One region of the Serratia sp. LTN-2 genome, then DNA from elsewhere that is predicted to be linked to it. Evidence: predicted binding sites of a transcription regulator. Region 1 holds the regulator's gene; each other region holds the start of a gene.
The links. The regulator CRP, encoded in region 1, controls carbon source genes, mostly activating them, when cyclic AMP is high. The targets are predictions, from matches to a motif close to ATGTGANNNNNNTCACAT.
Positions count from the first base shown of each region.

Region 2: the regulator CRP is predicted to act here: its motif matches at 2,114-2,131, upstream of yrbN (protein YrbN).
Region 3: the regulator CRP is predicted to act here: its motif matches at 4,028-4,045, upstream of mlc (sugar metabolism global transcriptional regulator Mlc).

Region 1 is NZ_JCAXDO010000010.1:193,362-199,188, reverse strand. It holds gene AC6BYQ_RS19040 (hydrolase) at 1-115, shown strand, start outside; gene AC6BYQ_RS19035 (YheU family protein) at 112-345, shown strand; gene AC6BYQ_RS19030 (phosphoribulokinase) at 497-1,366, shown strand; gene AC6BYQ_RS19025 (OsmC family protein) at 1,405-1,812, opposite strand; gene crp (cAMP-activated global transcriptional regulator CRP) at 2,195-2,827, shown strand; gene AC6BYQ_RS19015 (YccS/YhfK family putative transporter) at 2,877-4,955, shown strand; gene argD (bifunctional acetylornithine/succinyldiaminopimelate transaminase) at 4,996-5,827, opposite strand, start outside.
Region 2 is NZ_JCAXDO010000037.1:2,855-8,681, forward strand. It holds gene AC6BYQ_RS27525 (DEAD/DEAH family ATP-dependent RNA helicase) at 115-2,037, opposite strand; gene yrbN (protein YrbN) at 2,027-2,107, opposite strand; gene nlpI (lipoprotein NlpI) at 2,224-3,108, opposite strand; gene pnp (polyribonucleotide nucleotidyltransferase) at 3,237-5,354, opposite strand; gene rpsO (30S ribosomal protein S15) at 5,611-5,827, opposite strand, start outside.
Region 3 is NZ_JCAXDO010000011.1:29,972-35,798, reverse strand. It holds gene AC6BYQ_RS19325 (glycoside hydrolase family 3 protein) at 1-207, shown strand, start outside; gene AC6BYQ_RS19320 (glycoside hydrolase family 10-like protein) at 335-1,621, shown strand; gene AC6BYQ_RS19315 (MFS transporter) at 1,672-2,940, opposite strand; gene AC6BYQ_RS19310 (LysR family transcriptional regulator) at 3,087-3,977, shown strand; gene mlc (sugar metabolism global transcriptional regulator Mlc) at 4,137-5,354, shown strand; gene bioD (dethiobiotin synthase) at 5,498-5,827, shown strand, end outside.

The sequences.
Region 1 (5,827 bases):
GACCGAGTACGGCGGCCACGTCGGCTTCGTCGGCGGCACGCTGAAAAAACCGCACATGTGGCTGGAGCATCGCATTCCGGCCTGGCTTTCCCCTTATCTGGACATCCCGACGTGATCATTCCCTGGCAAGAGCTGACAACCGATACCCTGAATAGCCTGATCGAATCCTTTGTACTGCGCGAAGGCACCGATTATGGCGAGCACGAGCGCTCGCTGGAGCAGAAGGTGGAGGACGTGCGCCGCCAGCTGAAAAACGGCGACGTGGTGCTGGTGTGGTCGGAACTGCACGAGAGCGTCAACATCATGCCGCGCGGCCAGTTCCGCGCCGGGCAGGAAGAAATTTAGTGGCGCTCGGTTCTATGACTGACGGAAAAAATCAGGTAACAATGGGGCATTGCAAACCAGCGCGCACCATTTTTTCCTGACATAGAGAGCGTCAACAAGAGCCACAATAATCCCCTGACGCCGGCGCATTCAACACGGAGTGACAACCACCATGTCTGCCAAACATCCCGTTATCGCGGTGACCGGTTCCAGCGGCGCCGGCACCACCACCACCAGCGTGGCGTTCCGCAAAATCTTCCAGCAGCTCAACATTCGCGCCGCCGAGCTGGAGGGCGACAGTTTCCACCGCTATACCCGGCCGGAGATGGACGCGGCGATCCGCAAGGCGCGCGATCTGGGCAGACACATCAGCTATTTCGGCCCCGAGGCCAACGACTTCGGCCTGCTGCAGCAAAGCTTTATCGACTACGGCAAGAACGGCACCGGCCGTTCGCGCAAGTACCTGCACACCTACGACGAAGCGGTGCCATACAATCAGGTGCCGGGCACCTTCACCCCGTGGGAGCCGCTGCCGGCGCCGACCGACGTGCTGTTCTACGAGGGGCTGCACGGCGGCGTGGTCACCGAGCACCATGACGTGGCCAAACATGTCGATCTGCTGGTCGGCGTGGTGCCGATCGTCAACCTGGAATGGATCCAGAAGCTGATCCGCGATACCGGCGAGCGCGGCCACTCCCGCGAAGCGGTAATGGATTCGGTGGTGCGTTCGATGGAAGACTACATCAACTACATCACGCCGCAGTTCTCGCGCACCCACATCAACTTCCAGCGCGTGCCGACGGTGGACACCTCCAACCCGTTCGCCGCCAAGGCCATTCCGTCACTGGATGAAAGCTTCGTGGTGATCCACTTCCGCGGGCTGGATCAGATAGACTTCCCCTATTTGCTGGCGATGCTGCAAGGATCGTTTATTTCGCACATCAATACGCTGGTGGTGCCGGGCGGCAAGATGGGGTTGGCGATGGAGCTGATCATGGCGCCGCTGGTGCAGCGGCTGCTGGAAGGCAAGAAGATCGAATAAGCGCATTGAGCGCGGCGGCTGGCCGCGCTCCGTCTCGATTACGCCGGCTGGCGGATCTCGAAGCTGTGGGTCACCGTAGCGGCTTTGTTGAGCATCAGCGCCACCGAGCAGTATTTCTCCGCCGACAGGTTCACCGCTCGCTCTACGATCTTGTCGGTCAGATCCTGACCGGTGACGATGAAGTGCAGGTTGATATGGGTGAACAGCCGCGGGGCTTCTTCGCGGCGCTCGGAGGTCAGCTTCACCTCGCAATCGCGCACGTCATTGCGCCCTTTTTGCAGGATGGACACCACGTCGATCGCGCTGCAGCCGCCTACCGACATCAGCACCATCTCCATCGGGCTGGGCGCTTTATCGCCGGCGTTGCCGTCCATCAGTACCTGATGGCCGGAGGCCGATTCACCCAAAAACGTTAACCCTTCCACCCATTTAACTCTTGCCTGCATTCTGGTCACTCCGGTTGATTTCTTAAAATCAGAGTACGCTTTCGCATAGAAACAGGCAACGTAACCTGATGCTAATCATGCTGAAGCGAGACAACACGAGACACCCGCCTTACTCTGTGCTACAAACAGAGCCGCAATAAATCTTTCCGGGACACTGCATTTCAGGGAAACGCCCAGAGAAAGGCTCCTTTACCGGTATGTTAACAGAATGTAGCTTGCAGCGCTTACGGCAAGTTAATATGCTAGAGCGACAGCGTATTTTTATGACACGCCTCAAAACTTGCCGGTAGCCCTCGCTCATAACAGCGGCTACAGGCGGGTTTTACAGGGAACTCTGACCCCTGTGACACAAGGCAGCGATAACAACAGAGGATAACAGCGAATGGTTCTCGGCAAACCGCAAACAGACCCTACTCTCGAATGGTTCCTGTCTCATTGCCATATCCACAAATATCCATCGAAGAGTACGCTGATTCACCAAGGTGAAAAGGCCGAAACGCTTTACTACATCGTGAAAGGCTCCGTCGCGGTGCTGATCAAGGATGAAGAAGGTAAAGAGATGATCTTGTCCTACCTCAACCAGGGGGATTTCATCGGCGAGCTCGGATTGTTCGAAGAGGGCCAGGAGCGCAGCGCCTGGGTTCGCGCGAAAACCGCCTGTGAAGTGGCCGAAATTTCCTACAAGAAATTCCGCCAGCTGATCCAGGTGAACCCGGACATCCTGATGCGTCTGTCCGCCCAAATGGCGAGCCGCCTGCAGGTCACTTCCGAAAAAGTGGGCAACCTCGCCTTCCTGGACGTTACCGGCCGCATCGCGCAAACCTTGCTGAATCTGGCGAAGCAACCCGACGCCATGACTCACCCGGACGGCATGCAGATCAAAATCACCCGTCAGGAAATCGGCCAGATCGTCGGCTGCTCGCGCGAAACCGTTGGCCGTATTCTGAAAATGCTGGAAGACCAAAATCTGATTTCCGCCCACGGCAAAACCATTGTCGTCTACGGCACCCGTTAATCCCTGAAAAAACGGCGCAATCTGCGCCGTTTTTTATCTGCTCGCTGCCATGTGGCGTCGTCTGATCTACCACCCGGAAGTCAATTACGCACTGCGACAAACGCTGGTGTTGTGCTTGCCGGTGCTGTTCGGCCTGCTGATCGGCCAACTGCAGCTCGGCCTGATGTTCTCTCTGGTGCCCGCCTGCTGCAATATCGCCGGTCTCGACACGCCGCATAAGCGCTTCTTTAAACGGCTGATCGTCGGCGGTGCGCTGTTCGCCCTCAGCAGCCTGCTGCTGCAACAGGCCCTGCTGTGGCATCTGCCGCTGCCGGCACTGATGCTGGGTCTGGCGCTGTTGCTCGGCGTCACTGGCGAAATCAGCCCGCTGCACGCCCGGCTGTTGCCGGCGGCGCTGGTGGCCGCCATCTTCGCTCTCAGCATGGCTGGCACGGTACCAATCTGGCAGGCGCCGCTGCTGTACGCGATCGGCACCGCCTGGTACGGCTTATTCACCTGGTTCTGGTTCAAACTGTGGAAAGAGCAGCCGATGCGCGAGACGTTGAGCCAGCTTTATCTGGAACTGGCGGACTACTTCGAAGCCAAGTATTCGCTGCTGACCCAACACACCGACCCGCAAACCGCGCTGCCGCCGCTGCTGGTGCGCCAGCAAAAGGTGATGGATCTGATCAGCCTTTTATACCAACAGCTCAATTTCCTGCCGCACGCCAACAACCTCGAACAAAAGCGCCTGCAGCGCGCCTTTCAGGTGGCGATGGATCTGCAGGAGCACATCACCGTCAGCCTGCATCTGCCGGAGGAGGTGCAAAAACTGGTGGAGCAGAGCCAGGCCGAAGCGATCATTCGCCGCAACGCTCAGGTGATCGCCGGCCGGCTGCGCGTGGTGGCGCACGATATTCTCTACCATCAACATTCGAAGCGCTTCTCCATGAGCCACGAACTGGCGGCGCTGGAAAAAATGGCGGCGCAGCATCCCGATAACCCGGTCGGCCAGTTTTGTTATTACCACTTCAGCCGCATCGCTCGCCTGCTGCGCACCCAGCATCCGCTGTACCGCCGCGACCTGATGCCCGGCCAGCACCGCCTGCCGTTTTGGCCGGCGCTGGCCAGCTACCTGTCGTTCAAATCCACCGCCCTGCGCAACGCCGCGCGGCTGGGGGTGACGCTGGCGGTCGGCAGCAGCCTGGGTGCGGTTTTCAACCTGCCGAAGCCTTACTGGATCCTGCTCACCATCATGCTGGTGAGTCAAAACGGCTATAACGCCACCCGGGTGCGTATTCAGCACCGTGCGCTGGGCACGATTGCCGGGCTATTGCTGGCGGCCGGGCTGTTGCAGCTGCAGCTGCCGGAAGGAGAAACGCTGAGCATCATGCTGGTGATCACGCTGCTGGCCTACCTGGTTTCGCGCAAGAATTACGGGCTGTCGGTGATTGGCTTTACGGTCACGGCGGTTTACACCCTGCAGCTGCTGGCGCTGAACGGCTCGCATTTTCTGGTGCCGCGTCTGATCGATACGCTGATAGGCTGCGTGCTGGCGTTCGGCGGCACCATTTGGCTGTGGCCGCAGTGGCAAAGCGGGCTGCTGCGCAAGAATGCCCATCAGGCACTGGAGAACGATCAGGCCGCGCTGCGACTGATGCTGAAGCAACCGGAACCGGACGCCACCGCATTGGCCTATACCCGCATGCAGGTCAACCAGGCGCACAACGCGCTGTTCACCTCGCTCAATCAGGCGATGCAGGAGCCGGGGTTCGCGTCGAACTATCTGGCGGACATGCGGCTGTGGGTCACGCACAGCCAGTTCATCGTCGAACACCTGAACGCCATGACCATTTTGGCGCGCGAGCACTACATGCTGACGCCGAAACTGGCGGAAGCCTATCTGCAAACCTGTGAAATTGCGCTGCAAAGCTGCCAGCAGCGGTTGGAATACGACGGCCCGAGCAGCGACAACAGCGGCATCATGCAGCCGCCAGATCTGCATCCGGACATGCCCGTCACCGAGATGGAACGTCATTTGCGGCGCATTTTGTCGCACCTGAGCGTGATGCATACCATTTCGTCGCTGGCCTGGCGCCAGCGCCCGCACCACGGCATCTGGCTCAAGCGCAAACTGCGCGATCAATAAGGGCGCGGCATGCCGCGCCCCGTTATTCGCCGCACGGGCTTCAGGCGTTGATCACGTCCTGCACCGCCAGCTCGAACAGCACCATGCCGGCTTCGATATCCTGCAGCTCCACCACCAGCGACGGCGCGAAACGAATCACGTTCGGCCCGGCGTTGAGGATCATCAGCCCACGCGCAGCGGCGGCGGTGAGGAAGTCACGCGCTCTGCCGTGATAATGCGGCGTCAGTTCGGCGCCAATCAGCAACCCCATACCGCGAATGGCGGTGAAAATACCGTATTTATCGCCGATATTCTGCAAAGCCTGCACATACAGCGCATGGCGCTGCTCAATGCCGCTCAACACCTCCGGCGTATTGATCACATCCAGCGCCGCCTCCGCCACCGCGCAGGCCAGCGGGTTGCCGCCGTAGGTAGTGCCATGAGTGCCCACCTGCATCACCGACGCGATCTCTTCGGTGGTCAGCATGGCGCTGACCGGGAAACCGCCGCCCAGCGCCTTGGCGGTGGTGAGAATGTCCGGCGTCACGCCATAATGCATGTAGGCGAACAGCTTGCCGCTGCGCCCCATGCCGCTCTGCACTTCGTCGAACACCAGCAGCGCCTGATGTTGGTCGCACAGCTCGCGCACGCCTTTGAGGAAGCCGGCGTCGACCGGCGTAATGCCGCCCTCACCCTGAATCGGCTCCATCACCACCGCGCAGGTATGGTCGTCCATCACCGCTTTCACCGCCGCCAGATCGTTAAACGGCACGTGCACAATGTCGGCCGGCTTCGGCCCGAACCCGTCGGAGTATTTAGCCTGCCCGCCCACCGAAACGGTGAACAGCGTGCGGCCGTGAAACGCGTTATAGAAGGCGATGATTTTGGTTTTG
Region 2 (5,827 bases), on a different contig from region 1:
AACCTTATGAATGATACGCCATTCAGGGGCGTTTGACGGCAACTTTCAGGCATAAAAAAACCAGCCCGCAGGCTGGTTTTTCAGAGCGCTTCACCGCGAACGGCGAATCAGCGATTACGCGTCGCCGAAACGACGACGTGGTGCTGCCGGTGCGCCGTCATCACGGCGTGGCGCCGGCTTGCCGTCACGGTTGTAGTTACCGCCACGACGCTCGCCGCCGTTACCGCCTTCACGACGTTCACCGAAGGAGCGACGCGGGCCGCCTTCGCGACGTTCGCCGTTGAACGGACGACCGTTGCCGCGACGCTCGCCACCGTTGCCACCGTCACGACGCTCGCGACGTTCGAACGGCTGTGCATCGCCCAGCAGCTGCATGTTCATCGGCTTGTTCAGGATGCGAGTGCGAGTGAAGTGATTCAGGATCTCGCCCGGCATACCTTTTGGCAGCTCGATGGTGGAGTGGGAAGCGAACAGCTTGATGTTACCGATGTAACGGCTGCTGATGTCGCCTTCGTTAGCGATAGCGCCAACGATGTGACGAACTTCAACGCCATCGTCACGGCCCACTTCGATGCGGTACAGCTGCATTTCGCCAACGTCACGACGTTCGCGACGCGGACGATCGCCGTCACGGCTGTCACGACGGTCGCCACGATCACCGCGACGATCGTCACGGTCGTTGAACTCGCGGCGCTGACGCGGCTTGAAGACCGGATCCGGCGGCAGGATCAGCGGACGTTCGCCCTGTGCCATTTTCAGCAGCGCTGCGGCCAGAGTTTCCATATCCAGCTCTTCTTCCGGCTGCAGTTTGGTCAGCAGTGCGCGGTACAGGTCCAGATCGCTGCTTTCCAGCTGTTGCTGAACTTTCGCGGCGAACTTGGCCAGACGACGCTCGCCCAGCAGTTCTGCGTTCGGCAGTTCCACTTCAGGGATGGTCAGCTTCATGGTGCGTTCGATGTTGCGCAGCAGGCGGCGTTCGCGGTTTTCCACGAACAGCAGCGCGCGGCCGGCGCGGCCCGCACGACCGGTACGGCCGATACGGTGAACGTAAGACTCGGAGTCCATCGGGATGTCGTAGTTGACAACCAGGCTGATGCGCTCAACGTCCAGGCCACGGGCCGCAACGTCGGTCGCGATCAGGATATCCAGACGACCGTCTTTCAGACGCTCCAGAGTCTGCTCACGCAGCGCCTGGTTCATGTCGCCGTTCAGCGCGGCGCTGCTGTAACCGCTGCGCTCCAGCGCTTCGGCCACTTCCAGGGTCGCGTTCTTGGTACGAACGAAGATGATCGCCGCGTCAAAGTCTTCGGCTTCCAGGAAACGCACCAGCGCTTCGTTTTTACGCATGCCGTAGACCGACCAGTAGCTCTGGCTGATGTCCGGACGGGTGGTCACGCTGGACTGGATGCGCACTTCCTGCGGCTCTTTCATGAAGCGGCGGGTGATGCGACGGATCGCTTCCGGCATGGTGGCGGAGAACAGCGCGGTCTGATGTTCAGCCGGGATCTCAGCCATGATGGTTTCTACGTCTTCGATAAAGCCCATGCGCAGCATTTCGTCGGCTTCATCCAGCACCAGGCCGCTCAGGTTAGAGAGGTTCAGGGTGCCGCGCTTCAGGTGGTCCAGCAGACGGCCTGGGGTACCCACAACGATTTGCGGGCCCTGGCGCAGAGCGCGCAGCTGCACGTCGTAACGCTGGCCGCCGTACAGGGCTACCACGTTGACGCCGTTCATGTGTTTGGAGAAATCGGTCATCGCTTCAGCAACCTGAACCGCCAGTTCGCGGGTCGGTGCCAGCACCAGGATCTGAGGTGCTTTCAGGTCTGCCTGCAGGTTGTGCAGCAGCGGCAGCGAGAACGCTGCAGTTTTACCACTACCGGTCTGTGCCATGCCCAGCACGTCGCGGCCGTTCAACAGGTGAGGAATACACTCAGCCTGGATCGGAGATGGTTTTTCATAGCCCAGATCGTTCAGGGCGGAAATGATTGGAGCAGACAGCCCCAGATCAGCAAAAGAGGTTTCAAACTCAGTCGTCATGTACACGTGCCTCATTAATAATGGCAGCCAGTCTACATAACTCGTCGAGAAAATTTTCAGTCATTTTCATTGAAAAGTGTGAACCGGCTCAAATTAGATTATAAAACGAACAAAAAAGCCCTCGCCCGTTAAGGCGATAACTTTGGTTAAAAACCAATGTCCATCAGGCTGATAGGTGTTCGTCAGCTATTGCTGGTCCGATTCCGATAGGTCGTCTTGCTCTTGGCCCAAAAGCGCCAATTCCAACAATGCATAGCGGTGCTCAACGAAGTTGTGAACGTTGTTAGACACCGTCAGTTTGAACAGCGCCGAAGCGGTGTCCTTGTCCCCCAGACTCAGGTAGTGTTTACCCAAATAGAAGTCAGTTTCACTGAGATGCTCAGCGAGCGAAGTGTTATCCGTTGCATCTGCCTTGAGGCGTTCCATCAGCGTTTTTTCGCTGATCTTGCCCAGGTAGAATTCGACAATATTCCATCCCCATTGCCCTCTGTCCGCTTTGTCATAGCGCTGCTGAAGCGCTACCTCGGCCTTCTTGGGATCGATTTCTCGCTCCACCAGATACAGCCATAACGAACGGAAGGGATCGTTTGGGTCGTCTTGATAAAACGCCTGCAGATCATCCTGCGCCAACGGGAAGCGGCCGCCATAATACAGTGCGATGCCCCGGTTTAAACGCGCGTAATTGTAAGTTGGATCAAGCTCTAGTACAGAATCAAACGCTTCATAGGCAGCATCAAAATTGCCTGCCTGCGTTAAGTAAATGCCCAGGTAGTTGAAAACTTCCGGCATGTCGGGACGTATCGCCAGCGCCTGCGAGAAATCATTGCGCGCTAATGCACGTAACCCGAGGCTATCATACAGCACACCGCGCTCATATAAAAGCTGTGCGCGTTCGTCATCCGTCAGTGCCCGGCTGGCAAGAATTTGTTCCATGCGCGCCAGGATCACTTCCTGCTGCAACGTTGGCTGCAACGGGATTGCCAAAACTTCGTCTTTACGCCAATCATGGTTGCTGCATCCTGCCAGCATGAGTGCTGTCGCAACGTAACACCAGCGCAAGAAAGGCTTCATTTCCCACTCCCGAAGACAAACATTGGATGAACGTCCTGTCCTCCGTTTGCTAAAACGCGGGCATCCTACCCGCGCGATACGAACAGCTCCCAACCCCATGGCGGGGAGCTGTAAAACTATCTATACAGTTATTCTGCTTCAGGCGCAGGTGAACCTGCTTCCGGCGCCATCGCTTCTTTGATGCTCAGACGCACGCGGCCCTGACGGTCAACTTCCAGTACCTTAACCGGCACTTCCTGACCCATCTGCAGATAGTCGGTCACTTTCTCGACGCGCTTGTCGGCGATCTGAGAAATGTGCACCAGACCTTCTTTACCACCGCCGATAGCGACGAACGCGCCGAAATCAACGATACGGGTCACTTTACCCTGGTAAATACGGCCCACTTCGATCTCTGCCGTGATCTCTTCGATACGACGGATAGCGAATTTCGCCTTCTCACCGTCGGTCGCTGCGATTTTAACTGTACCATCATCTTCAATTTCGATGGTAGTGCCAGTCTCTTCGGTCAGCGCGCGGATAACGGAACCGCCCTTACCGATCACGTCTTTAATCTTATCCGGGTTGATGCGGATAGTATGAATACGCGGTGCGAATTCGGAGATATCGCCGCGCGGGGTGCTGATAGCCTGTTCCATTACGCCCAAGATGTGCAGACGCGCGCCCTTGGCCTGGTTCAGAGCCACCTGCATGATTTCGCGGGTGATGCCTTCGATTTTGATGTCCATCTGCAGCGCGGTGATACCGTCGCGGCTACCGGCCACTTTGAAGTCCATGTCGCCCAGGTGATCTTCGTCACCCAGAATGTCGGACAGAACCACAAAGTTATCGGCTTCTTTCACCAGGCCCATCGCGATACCCGCAACGGCGGCCTTGATTGGCACACCGGCGTCCATCAGCGCCAGAGACGCGCCGCACACGGAAGCCATGGAAGAAGAACCGTTGGATTCGGTGATTTCAGACACCACGCGAACCGTGTACGGGAAATCTTCCGGTTTAGGCATCATAGCCAATACGCCGCGTTTCGCCAGGCGACCGTGACCGATTTCACGACGCTTAGGAGAACCGACCATGCCGGTTTCGCCTACGGAGTACGGAGGGAAGTTGTAGTGGAACAGGAAGCTGTCGGTCTTCTCGCCCATCAGCTCGTCCAGGTTCTGGGCGTCGCGCGCGGTGCCCAGGGTCGCGGTAACCAGCGCCTGAGTTTCGCCACGGGTGAACAGCGCGGAACCGTGGGTGCGCGGCAGTACGCCGGTGCGCACGTCCAGGCCACGGATCATGTCTTTTTCACGGCCGTCGATACGCGGCTCGCCACGCAGTACGCGGCTGCGCACCACGTTCTTCTCGACGTTGCCCAGGATGTCCTGGATTTCGCCGGCGTCCAGCGTTTCGTCCTGCGCCAGCAGGGTTTCAACTACGCTGTCTTTGATCGCGTCAACCTGAGCGTAACGCTCTTGTTTTTCGGTGATGTGGTAAGCGTCGCCCAGGCGAGCTTCGGCCAGTTCAGCCACGCGCGCGTGCAGCGCTTCGTTGACCGCTGGCGCCTGCCAATCCCACTTCGGTTTGCCGGCTTCGGCAACCAGAGCGTTGATGTTCTCGATAACCACTTGCTGCTGGTCGTGGCCGAATACCACGGCGCCCAGCATCTGATCTTCGCTCAGCACGTCCGCTTCGGATTCAACCATCAGCACCGCACCGGCAGTACCGGCAACCACCAGGTCCAGACGGCTTTCTTTCAGCTCGTCGGTCGTCGGGTTCAGCACGTACTGATCGTTGATGTAACCTACGCGCGCTGCGCCGATTGGGCCGTTGAACGGAATACCGGACAGGCTCAGGGCGGCAGAGGCACCGATCATCGCAACGATGTCCGGGTTCACCTGCGGGTTAACGGAAACCACGGTCGCGATCACCTGAACTTCGTTCAGGAAATTGTCCGGGAACAGTGGACGGATCGGACGGTCAATCAGACGGGAAGTCAGGGTCTCGCCTTCGCTCGGACGGCCTTCGCGACGGAAGAAGCTGCCCGGGATACGGCCGGCGGCGTAGGTACGCTCTTGGTAGTTAACGGTCAGCGGGAAGAAGCTCTGGCCCGGCTTGGCTTTCTTCTGGCCAACAACGGTAACGAAGACGGCGGTGTCATCCATGCTCACCATAACGGCGGCAGTGGCCTGACGAGCCATCATACCGGTTTCGATGGTGACGGTATGCTGGCCATACTGGAATTTGCGAATGATCGGTGTCAGCAAAATTATATCCTTGATTAGCGGCGCGCAATCGCATTGACGACTCGACACGCCTGTGACTCGATTTGCCTTCTCACTACATCCTCGCGACTAATGACAATCCTTATCTCAGGCGGGAGATAAAGCCTCTCATTAGCCGCGCGAACCTCTGTAACGGAAGAACCTGTTTGGAAACATCAGTAATACATTAACCTGATTTGCTTATGCTTCCTAGAAGAAAGGGGCCAAAATAGGCCCCTTTCCACTGAAACTTGCTAGATTAGCGACGCAGACCCAGACGCTCGATCAGGCTGGTGTAACGTGCTACATCTTTACGCTTCAGGTAGTCCAGCAGCTTACGACGCTGAGAAACCATACGCAGCAGACCACGACGGCTGTGGTGATCTTTTTTGTGCTCGGAGAAGTGGCCTTGCAGATGGTTGATCTGCGCAGTCAGCAGGGCAACCTGAACTTCGGTAGAACCGCTGTCGTTAGTA
Region 3 (5,827 bases), on a different contig from region 1:
GAGGTGGAGGCGGCTGTCGCTACCTATTCCTATTACGGCTATGACAGTGGCGTGTGGCGCGGCCACTCGATGGTATCGCTGGCGCAGGTGCTGACGGGTAAAATCAAACCGCACGGCAAACTGCCGGTTAATACCTGGCATGACTACGATGAGCAAACCAATACCGGCAAGGTGGCGTTCCCTCGCGGGACTGGGCTGAGCTGGTGATGGGATAAGGAGAGGCGTCGTCTGAGAAGGGCGGCGCCGGTCGCTAAACCGCGTTGCGAAAGCGGGCGGTTTCTTGCTCCGCACGCCGCGACATGGGATAACCGTCACTCACGGAAGGAGAACACTGATGCCGACAGGCGCAACAAAATTAGGCGGATGGCTGTTGATGGCCGCCATGCTGGGCGTGGGCGGATGCGCTAAGCCCCCCGAGCCGGAGAAGCCCACGCAGCCCATACCGCCGGCAACGCCGATGCGGGGCATCTGGCTGGCCACGGTTATTGGCCTGGACTGGCCGCCGGCGGCCTCCCTGAAAGCGGCCACCGCGCAAGAGCGGGTTCGCCAGCAGAAGCAGGGGCTGACGGACGCGCTGGACGAGATGGCAAGAGCCGGGATTAACACGGTGTATTTTCAGGTTAAGCCGGACGGCACGGCCCTGTGGCGCTCGAACATCTTGCCCTGGTCTGGGGTATTGACCGGCACGGTGGGCCAGGACCCGGGCTACGATCCGCTGGCCTTTATGCTGCAGGAAGCGCGTCGGCGCGGCATCAAAGTGCATGCCTGGCTGAATCCTTATCGGGTTTCCATGAACACCGGGCAGCAAACGATCGATGCGCTTAACCATACGCTGCAGTCCCCGCCGGCCAGCGTCTATGCGCTGCATCCCGACTGGGTACGCACCGCCAGCGATCGCTTCGTGCTCGATCCCGGCCTGCCCGACGTGCGCAACTGGATCACCAGCGTCGTGGCGGAAATTGTCAGAAACTATGATGTCGACGGCATCCAGTTTGACGATTATTTCTATTACGAAACGCCGCAATCGCCGCTGGATGATGAAAGGACCTATCGCCAATACGGCAAAGGGTTTGCAGACAAGGCCAGCTGGCGAAGAGACAACACGCTGCAATTGATAAAGCAGGTTTCCGCCACCGTGAGAGCGTTAAAGCCCGCCGTCGCGTTTGGCGTCAGCCCGGCGGGGGTATGGCGAAACAAGGCGGACGATCCTGCCGGTTCAGCGACTCAGGCCGGCGCGCCATCGTACGATACGGCCTATGCCGATACGCGCCAGTGGGTAAAACTGGGGCTGCTCGACTATATCGCACCGCAGCTGTACTGGCCTTTTGAGCGTGAAATTGTCCGCTACGACGTGCTGGCCAACTGGTGGGCCGAGGTGGTGAAAGGCACGCCGGTCCGGCTCTATGCCGGGGTGGCGCTGTATAAAGTGGGTACGCCTTCCGCCAGCGAACCGGCCTGGACCTTCGACGGCGGCGTCCCTGAGCTGAAAAGGCAGTTGGATCTCAACGAAAGCCTGCCGGGGATGGGAGGAACGATACTGTTCCGGCAGCGTTATCTGACTGAGCCGCAAACGCATCAGGCGGTGGAATACCTGCAAACTCGCTGGAAACCCGGTCAATAATCACAGCGTTGGCATCACGAGCCGCGGCTAACCACCGCGGCTTTTTCCATTCACAGGCGCGCCGCTTCCGGCAGCCGTTTCAGGTAATGCACCACCAGCAGCGCCAGCAACAGCATCAGGCTGATGAACGCCGCCACGCCATTCCAGCCGAAACTGTGCCAGAACACGCCGCCGAGGGTACCGGCCACGCTGGAGCCGACGTAATAACAGAACAGATACAGCGACGACGCCTGTCCTTTGGCGCGGCGCGCGCGGCGGCCGATCCAGCTGCTGGCCACCGAGTGGGCGGCGAAAAAACCGGCGGTGAACAGCATCATGCCGATAAAGATCGCCGGCACCTGCGGCAGCGCGGTAATCAGAATCCCGATCAGCATAATTGCGATCGACGCCAGCAGCACCGGGCCACGCCCGAAGCGTGAGGTGAGCGCACCGGCCTTGGGCGAACTGTAGGAGCCGGTGAGGTACACCACCGACAGCAGGCCGACGATCGCCTGGCTCAGGTGATAAGGGTCCGCCAGCAGGCGATAGCCAATGTAGTTGAACAGGGTGACGAAACTGCCCATCAGCAGGAAACCTTCCGCGAACAGCAGCGGCAACCCTTTATCGTGCCAATGCAGTTTAAAGTTGATCAGCAGGGTGCGCGGGCGCAGCGAACTGGCGCGAAAATGCCGCGAGGCGGGCAGGATGCGCCAGAACATGCAGGCGGCGGCGAGGGCAAACAGCCCGATGACGCCCAGCGATACGCGCCAGGAGAAGAAATCGGTCAATACCCCGGTGACCAGGCGGCCGCTCATGCCGCCGATCGAGTTGCCGCTGATATACAGCCCCATCGAGAAGGCGACGAAGCTCGGATGGATCTCTTCACTGAGATAGGTCATGCCGACCGCCGCCACGCCGCTCAGCGACAGGCCGATCAGCGCGCGCATCAGTAAAATGCCGTGCCAGCTGGTCATAAAGGCGCAAATCAGCGTGCAAACCGCCGCCAGCAGCAGCGCCACCACCATGACCGACTTGCGGCCGATGGCGTCGGACAGCGGCCCGGTGAACATCAGGCCGATCGCCAGCAGGCCGGTGGAGACCGAGAGCGACAGGCTGCTTTCCGCCGGCGATACGCCGAAGTCTTGCGACAGCACCGGCAGAATCGGCTGCACGCAGTAGAGCAGCGCGAAGGTCGCCAGCCCGGCGGAAAACAGCGCCAGCGTTACGCGCATAAACTGCGGCGTGCCGCGTTCGATATAGGGGAGTTTATTGTTGAGGGTGGAGCGTTTTACTTTTGGCGCAGCGGCCGCGTCATCGTTGGCGGCCAGCGTCGACGGCATCACGGCCGCAGAACGCACAGGGGTTGTCACAGCGTTTCCTTACCGAACTTCGGGGAGATAACAGACACTTTACAGATGACAAAATGATAGGGAGCGGCTAGTTTTTTGTCTAATATATTAATAATTCAAATTAAGACGTTTTACATATGAATATCGAATTGAGACACCTGCGTTACTTTATCGCCGTGGCCGAGGAGCTGCATTTTGGCCGCGCCGCTGAACGGCTGCGTATCTCTCAGCCGCCGCTCAGCCAGCAAATTCAGGCGCTGGAAGAGATGGTCGGCGCGCGGCTGCTGGCGCGCAACAACCGCAACGTCAGTTTGACGCAGGCCGGGGAGATGTTTCTTAAAGAAGCCTATCAGGTGCTCGATCAGGTCGGGCGCGCGGCGGAAAAGGCGGCGCGCCTGGATCGCGGCGAACTGGGGGAAATGACCATCGGGTTTACCTCCTCCGCGCCCTTTATCAGCGTGGTGTCGCGCAGCCTGCGCGCCTTTCGCCAGCAGTCTCCGCAGGTACATATCAAGATGCGCGAAATCAACACCAAGCAGCAGATCGAACCGCTGCTGAACGGTGAACTGGATCTGGGGGTGATGCGCAACACGCGGCTGCCGGAAGCGCTGCACTATCAGCTGCTGCTGCGCGAACCGCTGGTGGCGGTAGTGCCGGAAGGGCATCCGCTGGCGGAAACGCCCGGCGGCGCGCTGCGTTTTCAACATCTGGCGCAGGAGCCGTTCGTATTTTTCTCGCGTGAAGTGGGCACCGCGCTGTACGACGAAATTCTGCTGCTGCTGAGCAAGGCCGGTATCACCCCGTATATCACCCAGGAAGTGGGAGAAGCGATGACCATCATCGGTCTGGTCTCCGCCGGGTTGGGGGTATCGATTCTGCCGGCTTCTTTCGCCCGGGTGCGGGTGGACGGCGTGCGCTATTTGCCGCTGGCGGAGCCGGACGCCACCACCGAAGTGTGGCTGGTTCATCATCGCCGGCGGCCGCTGACCGCGGCGGCGCAGTCGCTGATGGCGTTGATGCTGAAATGACGTTGAGATTGGGCAAATAAAATTCAATTCACGCTGAAATTGCGAGGAATTTGTGCAGCAAATCACATAACGAATCAAATAGTTGACGCTGTATGACAAAAGCCCCACCATAACCCCTAGTCTTTATTTAGAAGCGCGAAAAATAGTAGGAGCAGGTTTGTGATTGCGGTTGGGCAGCCTGGGCATATTGATCAAATCAAGCAGACCAATGCGGGGGCGGTTTATCGGCTAATCGATCAGCTGGGCCCGATTTCGCGCATCGAACTGTCAAAACGCGCGCAGCTGGCGCCCGCCAGCATCACCAAGATCGTGCGCGAGCTGCTGGAAGCCCATCTGGTCAAGGAAACCGAGTACCAGGAGATCGGCAGCCGGGGGCGGCCGGCGGTGGGGTTGGTGCTGGACACCGAAGCCTGGCACTACCTTTCCGCCCGCATCAGCCGTGGCAGCATCACGCTGGCGCTGCGCGATCTCAGCAGCAAACTGGTGGTGGAGGAACAGCTGCCGCTCGCTGCCGAACACCCCGAACCGCTGCTGAAACGCATCCTGACCGAAGTCGATCAGTTCTTTATCCGCCACCAAAGCAAACTGGAACGGCTGACGGCGATCGCCATCACGCTGCCGGGCATGATCGACGTGCAGTCCGGCGTGGTACACCGCATGCCGTTTTACGACGTGCTGGAGATGCCGCTCGGCCCGGCGCTGGAAACCCGCACCGGCCTGCCGGTTTACCTGCAGCACGACATCAGCGCCTGGACCATGGCCGAGGCGCTGTACGGCGCTTCGCGCGGCAGCCAGAACGTGATTCAGGTGGTGATCGACCACAACGTCGGCGCCGGGGTGATCACCGGCGGCCATGTGCTGCACGCCGGCAGCCACAGCGTGGTGGAGATTGGCCACACCCAGGTCGATCCTTACGGCAAGCGCTGCTACTGCGGCAACCACGGTTGTCTCGAGACCGTGGCCAGCATCGAGAACATGCTGGAGATCGCCCAGCAGCGGCTGAGCGGCTCGATGAGTTCCAGCCTGCACGGCGCGCCGTTGACCGTCGAATCGCTGTGCGACGCGGCGCTGGCGGGCGATCAGCTGGCGCGGGACATCATCCTCGGCGTCGGCCACAGCGTGGGGCGCATTCTGGCGATCATGGTCAACCTGTTCAATCCGGAGAAGATCCTGGTAGGATCGCCGCTCAACCGCGCGGCGGAGATCCTGCATCCGGCCATCGCCTCCTGCATTCGGCAGCAGGCGCTGCCGGCCTACAGCGAGCAGGTCAAGGTCGAATCCACGCAGTTCTTCAATCAGGGCACCATGCCCGGCGCGGCGCTGGTGAAAGAGGCGCTGTATAACGGTTCATTGCTGGTGCAGTTGCTGCAAGGCTAACTTCAGAACATCTTATTAATCCGCAAAAGATTGAGCTACCTCAAGCCCCTACGCGGCAGCATCCCCTAGAATTTTTCCGATAGACTTCCTCGCCGCCGATGCGGCGACACATTGTTAACGGGGCATTCCGGGGCATTTTATTCATGTTGAAGCGTTTATTTGTTACAGGCACGGATACCGACGTCGGTAAAACCGTGGTTTCACGCGGGTTGATGCAGGCGCTGGCCGCCAACGGCCGTTCGGTGGCCGGCTATAAGCCGATCGCCGCACGTTGCCAGGAAACCAGCGAGGGCATCCGCAATAAAGACGCTTTGGTATTGCAGGCATCCTCCAGCCTGCCGCTGTCTTACGAGGAGATCAATCCCATCACCTGTCTGGATGAGGTGTTTCACGCCCATGCGAGCGAGGACATCAACTACGGCGTGATGAGCAGCGGCCTGCGGGATCTGTCGGCCAAAGCCGATACGGTAGTG